DNA from 3 places in the Crassaminicella indica genome. Region 3 is predicted to be linked to each of the others. Evidence: riboswitches for the same ligand, from Rfam matches in the RefSeq annotation. Region 3 holds a riboswitch; each other region holds the start of a gene.
What was found. A riboswitch is a leader RNA that binds a small molecule or an ion and turns the genes downstream of it on or off. The one in region 3 is predicted to bind thiamine pyrophosphate.
Positions count from the first base shown of each region.

Region 1 (6,172 bases), 600 kb from region 3:
GTTCGTCCTCTTTTGCTACAAAAAATCCCTCTGATAACCATGGCATTGGGAAGGAACCTCTATAATAGCTTGCTTTTTGCATAACAAGCTTTTCACCAGGGAATATAACAGGAGTTAGATGAGAAAAAGCACATTTCAATGCTTCTGCACGTCTGACAACTGTAACTTCACCTTCTAATTCATTCCATTTACGGGTGTACCAATAAGGAAATTCAGTATTGGCAGAAGATAATGTGTCGTAATAAATGTCTCTTAATTTTTTTGCGCGTTCAGTAGGTTCTTTTTTTACTTCTCTATCGATCATTTTTTCTGGTGCGCTCCCACCAGCTTGGAAATTGATGGGTAACCCTTTTGCTGCTAAAATATCTGCTAATTTTTTTTTAGTTCCCATCAAAACCCCCCCTTTTTTTATTTGAATTTTTATGAAAAAAGAAAGCTAAGCTTTACATATAATAATGTGTATTGTATTTGCGAAAAGAATATGACAGATTTACATAAAAATAATTTTTTGAAACGAGTGTAAATCAAAAGAAATATGTAAACTTAATTTACACATATGAAGTATGTGTAGGATGCAGTAAAATCTCATTATAGTGTTTACTTAATTTACAAAACAGCACTTGTAGATAAAGGTATAAAAGTAAATGAGTAAATGAATATAAGTAGTTCAAATGAAAGCAACGGATTAAAACTTTTATGAATAAAATAAAAACTTGGTATAAGATTTGCGTAGTAGATTTTATGATACTGAAAAAATTATAAAAGCAATTTATAAAATAAAATTTGGGAGGTTCTTTATGGAAAAGATTTGTGTAATTGGTGCTGGAACAATGGGATCAGGAATCGTACAAGCTTTTGCGCAAGCAGGATACCAAGTGATCATGAAAGATATTCAAGAAAGTTCTTTAGAAAGAGGACTTGAGATGATCACAAAAAATTTAGAAAAGTGTATTAAAAATGGAAAAACTACTGAGAAAGAGAAAAATGAGATATTAGGAAGAATAACAACTACTACGGGGATGGATATAGTAGATGTAGATCTAGTAGTAGAAGCAGCAGTAGAATGTATTGAAAAAAAGAAAGAAATATTTGCAGAGCTGGATAAAGTTTGTAAAAAAGAAACTATTTTAGCTACTAATACATCATCACTTTCCATAACAGAAATAGCTACTGCAACTAATAGACCTGATAAGGTTATAGGAATGCATTTTTTTAATCCAGTTCCTGTTATGAAGCTTGTAGAAGTTATAAAGGGAGTTGCTACATCTGAAGAAACTAAAAATAATGTTTTAGAAATGACTAAAAAAATAGATAAAATCCCTGTAGAAGTAGAAGAGGCCCCAGGGTTTGTAGTAAATAGAATTTTAATTCCTATGATTAATGAAGCTATTGGTATTTTAGCAGAAGGTATTGCAAGTGCTGAAGATATTGATAAAGCTATGAAATTGGGTGCAAATCACCCTATAGGTCCTTTAGCTTTAGCTGATTTAATAGGAAATGATGTGAATTTAGCGATCATGGAAGTGCTTTACAAAGAATTTGGAGATCCAAAATATAGACCTCATCCATTGTTGAAAAAGATGGTGAAGGGAAATCTTTTAGGTAGAAAGACAGGGAAAGGATTTTATCAATATTAAAAATAATAATCTCTTGATACGTGTATCAAGGGATTTTATTAGCTTTAAATATACGCAAAATTCGACAAGTTTTGAGAAATTCAAAATATATGATATAATTTCAGTGAAATTGTATAAAGTATGCTTTGTAAATATATTGTCCTTGCTTTGAGGAGGGCTGAGCATGAGTAAATACTTTGATGCTTTAATTAATAATATTCCTGATGCACTTTTAGCAATAGATCAAGCTGGAAATATAATGGTCATGAACCAGCGTGCTGAAAAATTACTTGATTTAAAAAAAGAGGATATTATAGGAAAACATATTCACAAGATTATTCCAAACTGTAGACTTCCTATTATTGTGAAAACAGGAAAAGAGGAATTAAATAGGAATGTTTGCATCAATAAAAGACAGTATAGAATGAGTATGATGCCAATGATATTAGAAGGAAATGTTGAAGGAGCAATGGCTTTATTCCATGATATTACTAATTATAGAAAAATGAGCAAAGAAATGGATAAGGATAAGATATATATAGAAATACTAAATACTATTTTGGATACAGCCAATGAATGGGTTACTGTTGTTGATGAAAATGGAATCATTACTATGATGAGTAAAGCCTATAAAGAATTTTTAGATATATCAGAGCCTGAAGGAAAACATGTAGCAGAGGTTATTGAGAATACAAGACTTCATGTTGTATTAGAAACTGGAATTATGGAAGTGGGAGAAATTCAGGAAATAAAAAATAAAAGAATGATCTCTATGCGTGTTCCTATTAAAAAGGATGGAAGAATTATTGGTGCAGTTGGAAAGGTTATGTTTAAGGATATAAGAGATTTTCAAACACTTAGTAAAAAAATATCCAAACTAGAGAAGGAGATTGCTTACTATAAAAGTGAACTTAATAAGGAGAGGTCTGCAAAATATTCCTTTCAAGATTTAGTAGGAGAAAGTCCGAGTATGAGTATTGTAAAGGATATGGCAATGAAAGCAGCAAAAACGAGTTCTAATGTTCTTATTACAGGAGAGAGTGGAACAGGTAAGGAGCTTTTTGCTCATTCTATTCATAATGCTAGCAATAGATATTTAGGACCTTTTGTAAAAATAAACTGTGCAGCTATACCAGCAGAATTACTAGAATCAGAATTGTTTGGATATGAAGAGGGTGCTTTTACAGGTGCTAAAAAGGGAGGAAAGGAAGGGAAATTTGAGCTTGCAAATGGAGGAACGATTTTGTTAGATGAGATAGGGGATATGCCTTTTGCTATGCAGGCAAAGCTTTTAAGGGTTCTTCAGGAAAAAGAGGTAGAAAGACTTGGAGGGAATGTGATTCGAAAAATAGATGTTAGAATTATTTCATCTACGAATAAAGATTTAGATGCTCTAGTGAAGAATGGTGAATTTCGTGAAGACCTTTTTTATAGATTAAATGTAATGTCTATTAAGATACCTCCTCTTAGAGAAAGAAAAGAAGATATAGAAGCCCTTGCTAATGAACTTAAAATGAAATTATCTAATAGATTAGGTATTTATGTAGAAGGGATTTCTCAGGGAGCGATAGAAATATTAAAAAAATATGCTTGGCCTGGAAATATAAGAGAGCTTGAAAATGTTATTGAAAGGGCTATAAACCTTTTAGATTCAGACTTAATAATAAAACCAAAGCATTTACCAACAAGACTTACTAAAAATGATAAAAAAAACTATCCTATAGGAAATAAGTCATTAAAAGAGATGGTAGAAGAAATGGAGAAAGATATGATAGTAGCCTGTTTGAAAGAGAATAATGGAAACAAATATCAAACAGCGAAATCTCTTGGAATTAGCCGTGTAGGACTTTATAAGAAATTGAAGAGATATGGATTAGAATAATTAGGTATATAATCAAAAACTTTACAAAATCATAATTAAGGATTACAATAAAAGAGAATAGAATAGAAATGCTAGGGGTGCCTTTTGGCTGAGAGGGAGAAATCCTAACCCTTATAACCTGATGCAGTTAATACTGCCGTAGGGAAGCTAAAGATAAAAATGATTATTTTTAAAGCTTACCCTAGGGTAAGCTTTTTAAAATGGAAAATTTTATAAACTATGGGGAGCTCATGTTGATGGGCTGAGAAAGAGATGAAATCTCTGACCCGTATAACCTGATTTGGGTAATGCCAACGTAGGGAATATTTTGTACGCTATTATTTAAAGTGCGAATTCTCTATGAATTCGCACTTTTTTAATATATTAATTTTAATGTGTTTTTGGGATAAAGCGTAAAAGAAAGGAGGGAAAAGCATGATAATCAATGGAAAAGAAATGGATTTTGATTCAGAGATAACTATTTGTGAGATGTTGAAAAAATTAGATTTGAATGAAGAAAAGGTAGTTGTAGAAGTAAATCTTACAATTATTCCAAAAGAAAAATATAATGAGCATGTATTAAACAAAGCAGATAAAGTAGAGATCGTAAGCTTTGTTGGAGGTGGTTGATTTGAAAATATATGTAAATGAAAAGCCGGTTATTGTAAATGAAAGATCTACAGCCTTTGGAATTCGTGATTTTGTAAAAAAGGAAGCAGATATTGTTGTTTTAAACGGATTTATTTTAAGAGAAGATGCACCTTTGAAGAAGGATGACAGACTTACTCTCATTATAAGAGGAGAAATTCCAAATGAAGAGGAGTTAGAAGCTTTACTAGTAGCTAGACATACACCGGGAGTTCATGAAAAAGTAAAAAAGGCATGTGTAGGGATTGCAGGACTTGGGGGACTTGGTTCAAATGTAGCTGTCTCTTTAGCAAGATTAGGAATAGGAAAACTAGTGCTTATAGATTTTGATGTAGTTGAGCCAAGCAATTTAAATAGGCAGCAGTATTTTACAAAGCATATAGGAATGAAAAAAACAGAAGCAATAAAAGATGTCCTAAAAAATATTAATCCTTTTGTAGATGTTGAAACAAAAGATTTATACCTTGATGAAAGCAATATAAAGGATTGCTTTGAAGATGCGGATATTATTGTGGAAGCATTGGACAATCCTATGTGTAAAGCAACTTTAGTCAATACAGCTTTATCTAAGCTTCCTGAGAAATATATCGTTGCAGCCTCTGGAATGGCTGGATATTTTTCGAATAATACAATAAAAACAAAAATAGTGAGAGATCGCTTCTATTTAGTTGGAGATGAAATATCAGAAGCAAAGCCGGGCTGTGGACTCATGGCACCGAGAGTTGCTATCGCCGCAAATCATCAAGCGAATACAGTGCTTAGGATTATTTTAGAAGAATATGAAGTTTAGGAGATGATGGAATGGATTTATTGAAAATTGGAGGAATTGAATTAAAAAGCAGATTGTTCATTGGGACTGGAAAATTTCCGAGTAAAAAAATTATACCTGATGTTATTAAAAGCTCTGAAACTCAAGTAGTTACAATGGCGGTGAGAAGAGTTGATCTTGAAGCTAAGGAAGAAAATATCCTTGAATATATTTCCAAAGATGTTATATGGCTTCCAAATACCTCTGGAGCAAGAAATGCAGAAGAAGCTGTGAGGATTGCAAGACTTGCAAGGGCTATGGGCTGTGGTGATTGGGTAAAGATTGAGGTTATATCTGATCATAAGTATTTACTTCCTGATAATCAAGAAACTATTAAAGCAACGGAAATTTTATCAAAGGAAGGCTTTGTTGTACTTCCTTATATGAGTCCTGATCTTATGAGTGCAAAGAGATTGGTAGATGCAGGTGCAGCAGCAGTAATGCCTTTGGGGGCACCTATAGGAACAAATAGAGGAATTAGGACGAAGGAGCTTATTGAGATTTTGATTGACGAAATAGATTTACCAATCATTGTAGATGCAGGAATTGGAAAGCCATCAGAGGCGGCTGAAGCTATGGAAATGGGTGCAGCAGCAGTTTTAGTAAATACAGCTATTGCTACTTCTGATGACCCTGTAAATATGGCAAAAGCATTCTCTCTTGCAGTAATAGCAGGAAGAACTGCATATCTTTCAAAATTAGGAGCTACTAAAAAATGTGCTATTGCTTCTTCTCCACTTACAGGATTTTTGAATGAAGGTGAGTTTTGATGGGCTTTTATGATGTTTATATAAATTTTAAGGATTTTGATTATGATGCTTTTTTTGAAAATGTTACATCAACAGAGATTAAAAGAATACTAAATAAAAATAAAATAAATATTTATGATTTTTTAGCACTATTGTCTCCAAAGGCAGAAAGTTTTTTAGAAGAAATGGCACAAAAGGCACATGCTTTATCATTACAGCATTTTGGAAAGACCATATTATTATTTACTCCAATGTATATAGGAAACTTCTGTGTGAATAGATGTGCTTATTGTGGGTTTAATGTGGATAACAATATTAAAAGAAAAAAATTATCCCCAGAAGAAATAGAAAGGGAAGCTATTTCTATTGCTAAAACAGGACTTAAGCATATTCTTGTTTTAACAGGAGAATCCCCTAATGCTACACCAGTATCTTATATTATAGATGCAGTAAAGATTCTAAAGAAATATTTTGATTCTGTTGGGATTGA
Region 1 covers NZ_CP078093.1:834,794-840,965, reverse strand. The annotation lists gene hpdB (4-hydroxyphenylacetate decarboxylase large subunit) at 1-391, opposite strand, end outside; gene KVH43_RS04025 (3-hydroxybutyryl-CoA dehydrogenase) at 798-1,637, shown strand; gene KVH43_RS04020 (sigma 54-interacting transcriptional regulator) at 1,795-3,498, shown strand; TPP riboswitch at 3,562-3,660, shown strand; TPP riboswitch at 3,709-3,818, shown strand; gene thiS (sulfur carrier protein ThiS) at 3,913-4,107, shown strand; gene thiF (sulfur carrier protein ThiS adenylyltransferase ThiF) at 4,109-4,915, shown strand; gene KVH43_RS04005 (thiazole synthase) at 4,927-5,703, shown strand; gene thiH (2-iminoacetate synthase ThiH) at 5,703-6,172, shown strand, end outside.
Region 1: another riboswitch for thiamine pyrophosphate. It lies ahead of thiS (sulfur carrier protein ThiS); the one in region 3 lies ahead of thiD (bifunctional hydroxymethylpyrimidine kinase/phosphomethylpyrimidine kinase).

Region 2 (6,172 bases), 1.3 Mb from region 3:
CATATACCGGTGATTTCAATAAATGCATCAGGACTAGAGAAAAATCCAGGGTTTAAGCTAAAGCCCACTACACTAGATAATTTAATGATGGGGCTTATTTATGGAGATCTTTTAATGAGAGTTTTATTAAGAGTTCGTCCTTATGAAAAAATAAAAGGCTCAGCCAATGCTTTGTATCAAAAATGGGTAAAAAAATGCAAAGAAAGCTTACTTAGAGGTAGGAAAAAGGATTTTAAAGAAAATATAAAAAAAATTGTTGAAGACTTTGATAATTTACCAATCGATGAAGATTTAGTAAAACCAAGAGTAGGTGTAGTAGGAGAAATACTAGTAAAATTTCATCCAGATGCGAATAATCATGTGGTAGACTTTTTAGAAGCAGAAGGAGCAGAGGTAGTTGTACCAGATCTTACGGATTTTTTATTATACTGTGCGTATGATCGCAAAACAAAGTATGAAAAATTGTCTGGAAGCTTTATAGGAATGATTATGGGAAACATTACTATAAACGGGATTGAAACTTATAGAAAGGATATGAGAAAGCTTCTAAAGAAGAGCAGTCGGTTTGAACCTCCAAAAGAAATTTATGAGTTAGCTCATCTTGCAAAAAAACATTTATCCTTATGTAATCAAACAGGAGAAGGTTGGTTCCTAACAGCAGAAATGGTGGAGTTAATAGAAAGTGGTACAGAAAATATCTTGTGTCTTCAGCCATTTGCGTGTCTTCCTAATCATATTACAGGAAAGGGAATGATTAAGGAGCTTAGAAGAAGCTATCCAAAAGCCAATATTGTGCCTATTGATTATGATCCTGGTGCAAGTGAAGTGAATCAAATCAATCGTATAAAGCTTATGCTTTCAGTAGCCTTCAAAAATTTAGAAAAGGAAGAAAGCTATGCATAATAAAAGGACTTCTCAGGAGAAGTCCTTTTAATGTTAGTGTATTTAGAATTATAAAAAAAGCGAGGAAACAATAAGTTATCGTTTTTCGATAAAAAAATATTGAAAAACATTTTATAGCATGGTAATATAGATTAGTAAAATAATAAGGGAGGTATGTGTATGAGGTATTATGGAAAAGGATCTTTAACTAGTGCTTTAAAGATTTTGTTAAATATTTTGCTTACTATTGGGGTTGGAATGTTTATCTATTTATCCATTCATGTATTATCAAGTAATGATTTAAATATAAGTTTGATCAGAAAAAGCATTATTTATACTTTGTTTGTAATAGGCAGTATTTCCTTGATGATGATTATTTTTCATTTAAGACAAATTTTAGATTCTTTAATATATGTAAATCCATTTATAAGAGAAAATGTAAAAAGATTAAGAAATATAGCTATAGAATGCTTTATTATTACAGGATGCTATTTGATTAACTTTTTTATAAATCCTAAATATGTAGATTTTAATCTTATAACTATAGATATGAAAGGCGTTCATACAGATATGGAATTTTTTATATTTTTCTTTTCGGGTTGTTTTATTTTAGTATTATCAAAAGTTTTCCAGCAAGCTGTTGAAGTAAAAGAAGAAAATGATTTTACTATTTAGAGGAGGTTGCTATGGGGATTGTTATAAATTTAGATGTGATGATGGCAAAGAGAAAAATCTCTCTTACAGAGCTTGCAGAAAGAGTGGGGATTACAAATGCTAATTTATCTATACTTAAAAATAACAAAGCAAAGGCTATAAGATTTACAACATTAGAAGCTATATGTAGAGAACTTAATTGTCAGCCAGGGGATTTATTAGAATATGTTCCTGATAAAAAAAAATCAGAGATTTTATAAACTGGAGGTAAAGATGAAGAAGCCATTCAAGATATTATTAATAATTTTAGCAAGTATAATTTGTTTATTGGCAGTAGCGGTTATAATAGGACCAGCTGATCCTATCATGTTAACAGAAGAAGAAGAATCACAGCAGTATGAAGAATATAATGAAAAATTTAGTAATCTTAATATATCAGGATTTGAAACGAAAGATCTGAATAGTGAGAAAATCACTTCAGATATTTTTAAGGATTATAAAATTACTATGGTGAATATTTGGGGAACTTTTTGTAGCCCTTGTGTAGAAGAAATGCCGGATATAGGAAAGGCTTATAAAAATTTACCTAAAGGATCAAATATTATAGGCATATGTGTTGATGCTGGAGATGATGAAGATACTGTAGAAGCTGCACAAAAAATCATGAAAAAGTCAAATGCTGATTTTCGTGTTTTGATTCCTGATGATGTGTTGAAGAAGCAGTTGTTAGATTTCGTGACTTTTTTTCCTACTACAATATTTGTAGATGAGAAGGGAAATATTGTGGGAGATGTATATAATGGAGGACGTTCAGAAGAAGATTATAGGAAAGCGATCATAGAAAAGCTTAAAATGGTAGAAAATACAAAATAAATATTTATAAAATACACCTTGAGTAGAAAAGTATTGATTTTATTCAAAAAAAGTATATACTAAAAATAGTAAATAAAATAATCAATGGGAGCTGATGTTTTTGGCTGAGAGGGAATAAAAAATATTCCGACCATGAGACCTGATCTGGGTAATGCCAGCGTAGGGAATGCACATAAAAACTGCTGCCTATTCTGAGCAGCATTTTTTTGTTGGAAAAATTTTAAAGATTTAGAGAGGAGCGAAAAAATGGCAAATGTAAACGTAAGTATACAGGTTTTGCCTGTAGTTTTAGAAGAAAGGATATATCCCGTAGTAGACAAAGTGATTGAGCTTATTGATAAAAGTGGTGTAAAGTATGAAGTAGGGCCTATGGAAACTACCATGGAGGGAGATTTAGATAAGCTTTTAGACATTGTAAAAAGAGCACAGGAAATTTGTGTAGAAGAAGGAGCCAGTAGAGTTATTTCTATGGTAAAAATTGACTATAAACCAGAGGGCGTGACTATGCATGAAAAAGTGGGAAAATACAGGAGATAAAGTACTACCCATTGCTTTTATTGTTTTTTTAATTATTTTATGGGAAATACTTATAAAAATATATAATATACCAAAATATATACTTCCAGCACCATCTTCTATAATAAGTGCTTTGATCGAATATAGGCAAATTTTGTGGGAACATACAAAAACTACTATTGTTGAAGCTAGTATAGGCTTTGTTATAGCTACTATATTTGCAATTTTTGCAGCAGGACTGATGAATAAGTATGAACTTCTGAAAAAAATCATCTATCCGATATTTGTCATATCCCAGACTGTTCCTATTATTGCTTTAGCACCTCTTTTTATGATTTGGCTGGGATTTGGGATTTTGCCCAAAATTGTAATTGTTGTGTTGGTTTGTTTTTTTCCTATTGCTGTAAGTGTTATAGAAGGACTAGAGACTGTAGATCAAGATCTTATCAATTTGATGAAGGTTATGGGTGCAAAGCCTTTTCAAATATTTATAAAGGTACAGATGCCAGCCACACTGCCAGCATTTTTTTCAGGGTTGAAAATTGCAGCTACTTACAGCATTATGGGTGCTGTTTTGGCAGAATGGATTGGAGCTAAAAGTGGTTTAGGAGTATATATGACTCGTGCCATGAACTCTTTTCGTATAGCAGCTTTATTTGCAGATATATTTGTCGTGGTGATCTTAAGCATTGGCATATTTCAATTGATTGAAAGAGTTTCAAAAAAAATTATGCCGTGGAATCAGCAAACAAATCAAAGGAGAGATTTACATGTTAAAAAAAGTAAAAAATTTATTGATCGTTCTATTGGTAATGGTTTTAGGTTTATCAGGTTGTGCCGAGAAGAAAGAGGAAGTACAAAAGGAAGATAATAAACTTCAAAAAATTACGGTAACACTAGATTGGACGCCAAATACAAACCATACAGGTCTTTATGTTGCAAAGGATAAAGGATATTATAAAGATATGGGACTAGATGTTGAAATTATTCAACCAGCAGAAGGAACTGCAGAACAGCTAGTAGCATCAGATAAAGCACAGTTTGGTATAAGCTATCAAGAGCAAGTAACATTAGCTAGAGTAGAAGATGTTCCTGTGGTATCTATTGCGGCAGTTATACAGCATAATACATCAGGCTTTGCATCTTTGAAAGAAAAGGGGATTAAAACACCAAAGGATTTTGAAGGAAAAAGATATGGTGGTTGGGGTTCTCCTATCGAGAAAGCAACGTTAAAGGCACTGATGGACAAGCATGGAGCAGATGTAAAAAAAGTTCAAATCCTTACTAGTGGGGCAACAGATTTTTTTGCTTCAAGTAAAAAGGATATTGATTTTGCATGGATTTTTGAAGGATGGACAGGGATTGAAGCAAAGCTTAAGGGAATTGAACTAAATTATATTGATTTAGGAAAAGAAGATTCTGCTCTTGATTATTATACACCTGTTATTATCACTAATGAAAAAAATATAAATGAGAAGAAGGATTTAGTAAAGAAATTTATGGAAGCTACAAGTAAAGGATATGAGTATGCTATAAAAAATCCTGTTGAGGCTGCTGATATTTTATTAAAATACGCACCAGAATTAAATAAGGAGTTAGTTGTTGAAAGTCAGAAATTCTTGAGTGATAAGTATAAGGCAGAGGCAAGCCAATGGGGAATTCAGAAAAGAGAAGTATGGGAAAATTATACAAATTGGCTTTTCGATAGAGCTTTAATTGCAAAGAAAATTGATATAGACGCTGCATTTACTAATGAATTTTTACCTAAAGAATAAGGAGTAGAAAGAAATGCAAACACCTAAAATTAGGTTAACTAATGTGCATATGGATTATATTTCCAAAAGAGATGTCTTAAAGGTATTAGAGAATATCAACTTATATGTAAACAAGGGAGAATTTGTTTCCATAATAGGTCCTAGTGGCTGTGGAAAAAGTACTTTGTTTCATATTATTACAAAATTAGAGAAAGCATATGAAGGTTTAGTAGAAATAGATGGAGAACCTTTAGAAAAATCTAATCAAAGAGCAAGTTATATGCACCAAAAGGATTTACTAATGCCCTGGAGAACGCTCATAGATAATGTGATATTGCCTCTTGAAATTCAAGGAAAAAATAAAAGAGAGGCAAAAAAAGAGGTAAAAAAGTATTTTGATACTTTTGGATTAGAAGGATTTGAACAAGCATACCCTAATGAATTATCAGGTGGGATGCGACAAAGGGCTGCACTTCTTCGAACATTCTTAGTAGATAGTGAGCTTTTGCTGCTTGATGAGCCATTTGGAGCATTAGATGCAATTAATCGTTCAAAAATGCAGGAGTGGCTTCTTGACATATGGCGTCAATTTAAAAGATCAGTTCTTTTTATTACTCATGATATAGAGGAAGCAATTTATTTATCAGATAGAATTTATGTACTTAGTCAAAGACCTGCAAGAGTTTTAAAAGAAGTAAGAATAAGTTTTGAAAGACCGAGGAAAAAAGATATTGTTGTTACAGAAAGCTTTTTAAACTATAAAAAAATATTGATGGATGCATTAAAATAATGAAAAGATCAGGCTTAAGCAAGTGTATGAGTCTGATCTTTTTTTATTGGAGAATATGATAGCAATTAATTTAACAGATATTTTTATTTTTTGATACTAAACTTTTTTAAAAAATATCATCTATATAAATGAAAGGAGGAGATAAATATGGCAGTAAGTGTAAAAATGGGTCCTTCAAAGCTAAAGATTACTTTTAGTAATGGAATGGATGACAATGGAAATGAAAAAAAGAGAAGCAGAACCTATTCAAACATCAAGCCTACTGCGAAGGATCAAGACATCTATGATGTCGCAACTACCTTGATTGGGCTGCAAAACAGCAAAGCCCTTGAAGTTGAAAGGGTAGATGAAAAAGAAATAGTAGAAGCTTAGTCAGAAAGCAAATAAGAAAAGGAGGTGTTATGATTGTTAACAAAGAGATTAGAGATGATTTTTCAAAATCAAGGTGGCAAAACTACAAAAATATCTGTAGACAATGCAAAGGAGGATTTGACAAAAGAGCAAGTAGAATCAGCAATGCAGGTAATAATTGATAAGAACATATTTCAAACCAACAGTGGTGAGCTAACAGGTATTGATTCTGCAAGAATTGTTACAACAGATATTGATGAAATCATTTAATAAAAAGTAGCTTGGGGAATCCCAAGCTACTTTTTATTAAAGAAGTATATATTTTTTGCATTTATAAAAATTCATCCATTGA
Region 2 covers NZ_CP078093.1:1,729,568-1,735,739, forward strand. The annotation lists gene KVH43_RS08105 (2-hydroxyacyl-CoA dehydratase) at 1-903, shown strand, start outside; gene KVH43_RS08110 (DUF2975 domain-containing protein) at 1,063-1,557, shown strand; gene KVH43_RS08115 (helix-turn-helix domain-containing protein) at 1,569-1,796, shown strand; gene KVH43_RS08120 (TlpA family protein disulfide reductase) at 1,810-2,409, shown strand; TPP riboswitch at 2,484-2,593, shown strand; gene KVH43_RS08125 (thiamine-binding protein) at 2,656-2,946, shown strand; gene KVH43_RS08130 (ABC transporter permease) at 2,918-3,796, shown strand; gene KVH43_RS08135 (ABC transporter substrate-binding protein) at 3,696-4,700, shown strand; gene KVH43_RS08140 (ABC transporter ATP-binding protein) at 4,714-5,469, shown strand; gene KVH43_RS08145 (DUF1659 domain-containing protein) at 5,617-5,841, shown strand; gene KVH43_RS08150 (DUF2922 domain-containing protein) at 5,875-6,090, shown strand.
Region 2: another riboswitch for thiamine pyrophosphate. It lies ahead of KVH43_RS08125 (thiamine-binding protein); the one in region 3 lies ahead of thiD (bifunctional hydroxymethylpyrimidine kinase/phosphomethylpyrimidine kinase).

Region 3 (6,172 bases):
GGAAAAATGATGGATACATACTTAAATAATAGAAAAAATCTGATAGATGTTTTTCAGCTTGTAGATATTCGTCATGCTCCTACACAACAAGATAAGCATATGTATAGCTGGATTAAGCATTTTGGCTTTAATGGTATTGTTATTGCTACAAAATTGGATAAAATAAAAAGAGGCCAAAGACAAAAGCAGCTAAATATTATACGAAAAGAGCTTTGCATGGAAAGTGAAGATATATTATTGCCTGTTTCTTCAGATACTAGAGAAGGAAAAGAAGAGCTTTGGCAGTTCATTACTGAAATTTTTAAAGTAAATGGATTTGATTTTGAAGCAGAGCAGACAATTAAGTAAATCAAAAAACACTATGTATTTACAACTACATAGTGTTTTTTAAATATTTTTCTATTTCTTCAGCAACTGACTTTATACTTTCATCTTTAAAAGGAGAATCTAAATTGGCAAGGTCTACTAATTCTAAAAAGGATTTACTTCCTCCAGCCCTACAAAGCTTTAGATAATCTTTCCATGCTCTATCAAAATCATCTCTTGATTTTTTTAAAAATTGGAATGCACAGATTTCTGCTAATACATAATCAATATAATAAAATGGATTTTTAAATATATGTCCCTGTTGGTACCAATACCCCCCATTTTCTAAAAATTCATTTCCATCATAGTCCCTATGAGGAAGATATTTTTTCTCTATTGCTCTCCACATATTTTTCCTTTCCTTCGGTGTTGCATTTGGATGTTCATATACATAATGTTGAAATTCATCTACAACAACACCATAAGGAATAAACAAAAAAGCTTCGGTTAAATGACCAAACTTATATTTCTTCACATCTTCAAAAAATAGTTCCATCCACGGATAAGTAAAAAACTCCATGCTCATAGAATGTATTTCACAAGCATCTAAAGTCGGAAAATGATATTCAGGTATATCATACTGTCTACTTTCATAAACTTGAAAAGCATGACCTGCTTCATGTGTCAATACATCTATATCATCTCCCGTACCATTAAAGTTTGAAAATATAAAAGGAGCTTTATATTTAGCAATATATGTACAATATCCTCCTGGAGCCTTTCCACTCCTGCTTAAAGCATCTATCAATTCATGCTCCATCATGTATTCAAAAAATATTTTCGTTTCATTAGATAATGCTTCATACATTTTCTTTCCAGCTTGAAGTATCGCCTTAGCATCTCCTTTAGGTTTTGCATTCCCATCTAAAAATATAAGGATTTCATCATAATATTTCAAGCTTTCTAAATTTAATCTCTTTCTTTGCTTTTCTCTTAATTTTGTAGCCACAGGCACAATATATGCTTTTACTTGCTCTCTTAAAAATTTAACCATGTCTGCATCATAATCTGTTCTAAGCATACGAATATAACCAAGCTCCACAAAATTGTCATAGCCTAGCTTTTGAGCCATAGTTGTTCTTACCTTTACTAACTTATCATATATTTCATCAAACTTTTCTTCATTTTCCTTGAAAAAGTTATATTTTGCTTCATTAGCTCTCTTTCGCAGCTTTATATCCGATGACATTTGAAAAGGTCTTAACTGTGGAAGAGTTCTCTCTTTCCCTTCAAAATATATTTTAGCTGATGATAAAAGCTTAGTATATTCGCTCATCAGCTTATTTTCAAGCTTTAAATCATCAATAATCTCTGGTGAAAAGCTCTTCACCTTAAGCTTTGCAATATTAAAAAGCTGCTCTCCCCATTTTTCCTTTAAATGCTCTTTATATTTTGAATTCACTAATGCATCATAATATTTGGCAACTAATCCTTCATAAATAGGACTATTTTCATCAAAATAGTTTTGTTCCTCTTCATATGCTTTATCTTGGGTATTTATCGTATATCTGATATAAGCAATCTGCTCCATAGACTCAAATTCATTTCTTAATTCATTAATCTTTAGCATCAAAGCATCTTGTTCTTTGTAATTTTCTGCTTTAATAAAAGCATTTAACAATTGATTAAATTGTTCCTCAAAAGCTTTTATATCAGGTCTTTTGTATTCGTATTCACTGAATTTCATCATTTCACCTTCCTAACCAAAAACTGTATTTATTTTTTACACTCAACACTCATAAAAATAGTTCATTCCATGAAAAAATAATAAACCTTCAAAACTCACTTCATTAAGAAAATGAAGGTTATTATATTATACTTAACAAATATATTATAACATAATAGCTGATACAAAGATTATCTATCCACTTTTTATATATATTTCTAGCTTGTAAATTTTTTGTAATCGTAGTATCATAAAATCAAATAGAATATTCCAAAAGCTAGGGGAGCTGGTAAAACCAGCTGAGAGTAAGAATGTCGATTCTTTGACCCTTTCACCTGATCTGGATCATGCCAGCGTAGGGAAGCAATACATAAAGTAAAATGATTGCACTAATCCTTGTTGGATGAGTGCTTTTTATTTTTATCAATAAAATCGGAATGCTTATTTCTCTTCATTCTTAAGAAAGGAGCAATAATATGAAGCATTGTTTAACTATTGCAGGATCTGATAGCAGCGGAGGTGCAGGAATTCAAGCAGATTTAAAAACATTTTCAGCCCACGCTACATTTGGTATGAGTATCATTACAGCAGTTACTGCTCAAAATACACAAGGCGTCTTTGATGTACAAGATATTACCCCAACTGTAATTGCCAATCAGATCAAAGCAATTTTTGATGATATTCATGTTCACGGTATAAAAATTGGAATGGTATCTAAAACAGAAACTATTGAAATAATTGCCAATACCCTTAAAAAATACGACCTTCCACCATTAGTACTAGATCCTGTTATGATTTCAAAAAGCGGATATAATCTATTAAAGCCAAAAGCAAAAAAAGCACTCATTGAAAAATTACTGCCTATGACCACGTTAATTACGCCAAATCTTCCAGAAGCAGAGGAAATATTAGGCTACAAAATAGAAGATTTAGAAAAAATGAAACTAGCAGCAAAAGACTTACATTATCTAGGTCCTAATTTTGTATTAGTAAAAGGCGGACATCTTTCAAAAACAGCCACAGATGTTTTATATGATGGAAAAGAATTTTATTTATTTGATCAAGAAAGAATCAAAGCCACCCATACTCATGGTACAGGATGCACCTTATCATCAGCTATTACTGCCAATTTAGCAAATGGAATGCATATTTATAAAGCAGTAAAAAAAGCAAAAGAATATATCACAATAGCTATTAAACATGGATTTTCTATTGGTCATGGAGTAGGTCCTACACATCACTTTTATGAACTTTATAAAAAGGCAGGTGTTTTATAAAATGCAAAAATACAGCATATCAAAAACAATGCATAAAACCATTTATTTAGTAACAGATGATGCTAAAATGGATTTTGATACACTTTACCATAAAGTAGAAATGGCTCTTGACGGAGGTGTAAAGCTTTTACAATTAAGAGAAAAAAAATCTTCATCAAGAGAATTTTATAATAATGCTCTCAAAATGAAATATTTATGCAAAAAATATGATATACCACTGATTATCAATGATCGAGTAGACATTGCTCAAGCCGTAGATGCTGATGGTGTTCATTTAGGACAAAGCGATTTACCATTAACCGTTGCTCGAAAAATATTAGGTCCTGAAAAGATTATAGGTATATCAGCAAGAACTGTAGAAGACGCTATGCTTGCTGAAAAAAATAATGCTGACTATCTAGGTGTTGGAGCTGTATTTCCTACCAGCACTAAAAATGATGCAAAGGTCATATCAGAAAAAGTTTTTCACGACATTCAAGCTAAAGTATCTATTCCTATTGTAACCATTGGTGGGATCACATTAAATAATGCATCAACACTTATCAATAGAGGAGTAAATTGTATTGCTGTAGTTTCTGCAATATTAAATCAAGATAACCCAAAGGAAGCTGCAATATACTTGAATAATTTATTCAAATAACTCTTTCTTCATTTATATGAAATTAACATATTTTCTTCATAAAAAAAATCCCCAATATTTTGCATATTCGGGATTTTACCTTTCTTGAATATTTTTTCATTTTGTCTTTATAAAAAATATCTATTATTCAATGATGTTTTAATGATATTTCTTATATTATTACGAAATAGTTTACAATCAAGAAAATAAGTTGTATCATATGCATAGAAAAATAATATAAAAAGTAGAAAATGTTTTTCACTTCAGCTATTCACTTTTTTATTATATTTCTATCAGTATTTAAAAGGAGGTCTTGCAGAAATGAGTAGTAAAAAAGAACTTGGATTAATACCTAAATTATTAATAGGTATTATAGGTGGAATTATTTTAGGTCTAATGGTAAATGAACAAATCATGGGAATTATTACAACTATTAAAGAAATTCTCGGCTCATTTATTTTCTTTACTGTCCCTTTGGTTATATTTGGATTCATTACGCCAGCTATAACAGGGTTAAAAAACAATGCAAGCAAAATGCTAGGAACTTTTCTTTGTATATCCTATTTATCTGCAGTAGGTGCTTCTACTTTTTCAGCTATTGCAGGATATATCATCATCCCTCATTTACATATTGCAAGCCAAGCAGAAGCTTTGATAGAGCTGCCTAAAACAGCATTTGAATTAAATATTCAACCTATAATGCCTGTAATGACTGCATTAATCCTAGCAATTTTAACAGGTATATCAGTTATATGGACAAAGTCTGAAGCAATGGAAAAACTCTTAAATGAAATACAAAGCATGGTCTTATCCATTATTAATAAAATCGTTATTCCTATTCTTCCTTTCTTCATTTCAGCAACATTTGCAGGCTTAGCTTATACAGGTAGTCTGACAAAACAATTACCTATATTCTTAAAAGTGATTGTTTTAGTATTAGTAGGTCATTTTATTTGGTTAACCATTCTTTATTTGATCGCAGGAGCTGTTTCAAAGCAAAATCCTTTAGAAGTTTTAAAATATTATGGACCAGCTTATTTAACAGCAGTAGGTACTATGTCTAGTGCTGCTACATTACCTGTTTCATTAAGATGTGCCCATCGTTCAAAGGCATTAGTACCAGAAGTTGTTGATTTTGCGATTCCCTTAGGCGCAACAACTCATCTTTGTGGATCTGTATTAACCGAAACATTTTTCTGTATGACTATATCAAAAATCCTTTATGGTACATTACCTTCAGTCAGTACCATTATATTATTTACAGTACTATTTGGTATATTTGCAGTAGGAGCACCTGGTGTCCCTGGAGGAACGGTTATGGCATCTTTAGCTATTGTAACAGGTGTATTAGGATTTGATTCATCTGGAGTAGGATTATTAATTGCCATATTTGCATTACAAGATAGTTTTGGAACTGCTTGCAATATTACGGGAGATGGTGCATTAGCATTAATGCTAAGAGGTCTTTTCTACGATAAAACTGGAAAATCTAAAGCACATACAACTGCATAAAAAAATCCTCACTATTTGAGGATTTTTTTATCTATCTTTCAAAGCTTAAATTTTTAACCATACTTTTCTTAACCTTAGGAATACCAAATACAATTGCTAATAATGCACATATTCCCATTAAATATGGATAATATAAATATTTCATAATCGCAAAAGATGACGTTCCAGCAACACTTGCTGCAACCAGTAGCTGTGCTCCGTATGGAATCATACCTTGGCAAAAGCATGAAAAAGTATCTAATATGCTTGCTGCACGTCTTGGGTCTACATCATATCTCTCTCCTATATCTTTTGCAATAGGTCCTGCCATAACAATAGCAATAGTATTATTAGCTGTACAAATATCAACCACGCTCACTAGCATCCCAATACCTAGTTCTGCACCTTTTTTACTGTGAATTCTCTTTGTAATAAAAGCTAGCAAGAAATCTATTCCTCCATTATATTTTATCACTTCAACCATTCCACCAATTAAAAGAGAAATAATAATAATTTCAGACATTCCCATAATACCTTTTCCAACTGCTTGTACAAATCCCCATACATCAAAGGCACCCGTAGCGATTCCTACAGCTCCTGCAAATAATGTTCCTCCAACTAAAACAACCATCACATTTACACCAATCAGTGCTGCAATTAAAACTACTAAGTAAGTAAATACCTTTACAATGCTATAATCATAGCTTTCAATTAATACTGAAGCATCTCCAATTCGCATAAAAATAAATATGA
Region 3 covers NZ_CP078093.1:236,039-242,210, forward strand. The annotation lists gene yihA (ribosome biogenesis GTP-binding protein YihA/YsxC) at 1-348, shown strand, start outside; gene KVH43_RS01275 (M3 family oligoendopeptidase) at 374-2,053, opposite strand; TPP riboswitch at 2,302-2,411, shown strand; gene thiD (bifunctional hydroxymethylpyrimidine kinase/phosphomethylpyrimidine kinase) at 2,509-3,309, shown strand; gene thiE (thiamine phosphate synthase) at 3,311-3,949, shown strand; gene KVH43_RS01290 (dicarboxylate/amino acid:cation symporter) at 4,250-5,440, shown strand; gene KVH43_RS01295 (Na+/H+ antiporter NhaC family protein) at 5,472-6,172, opposite strand, start outside.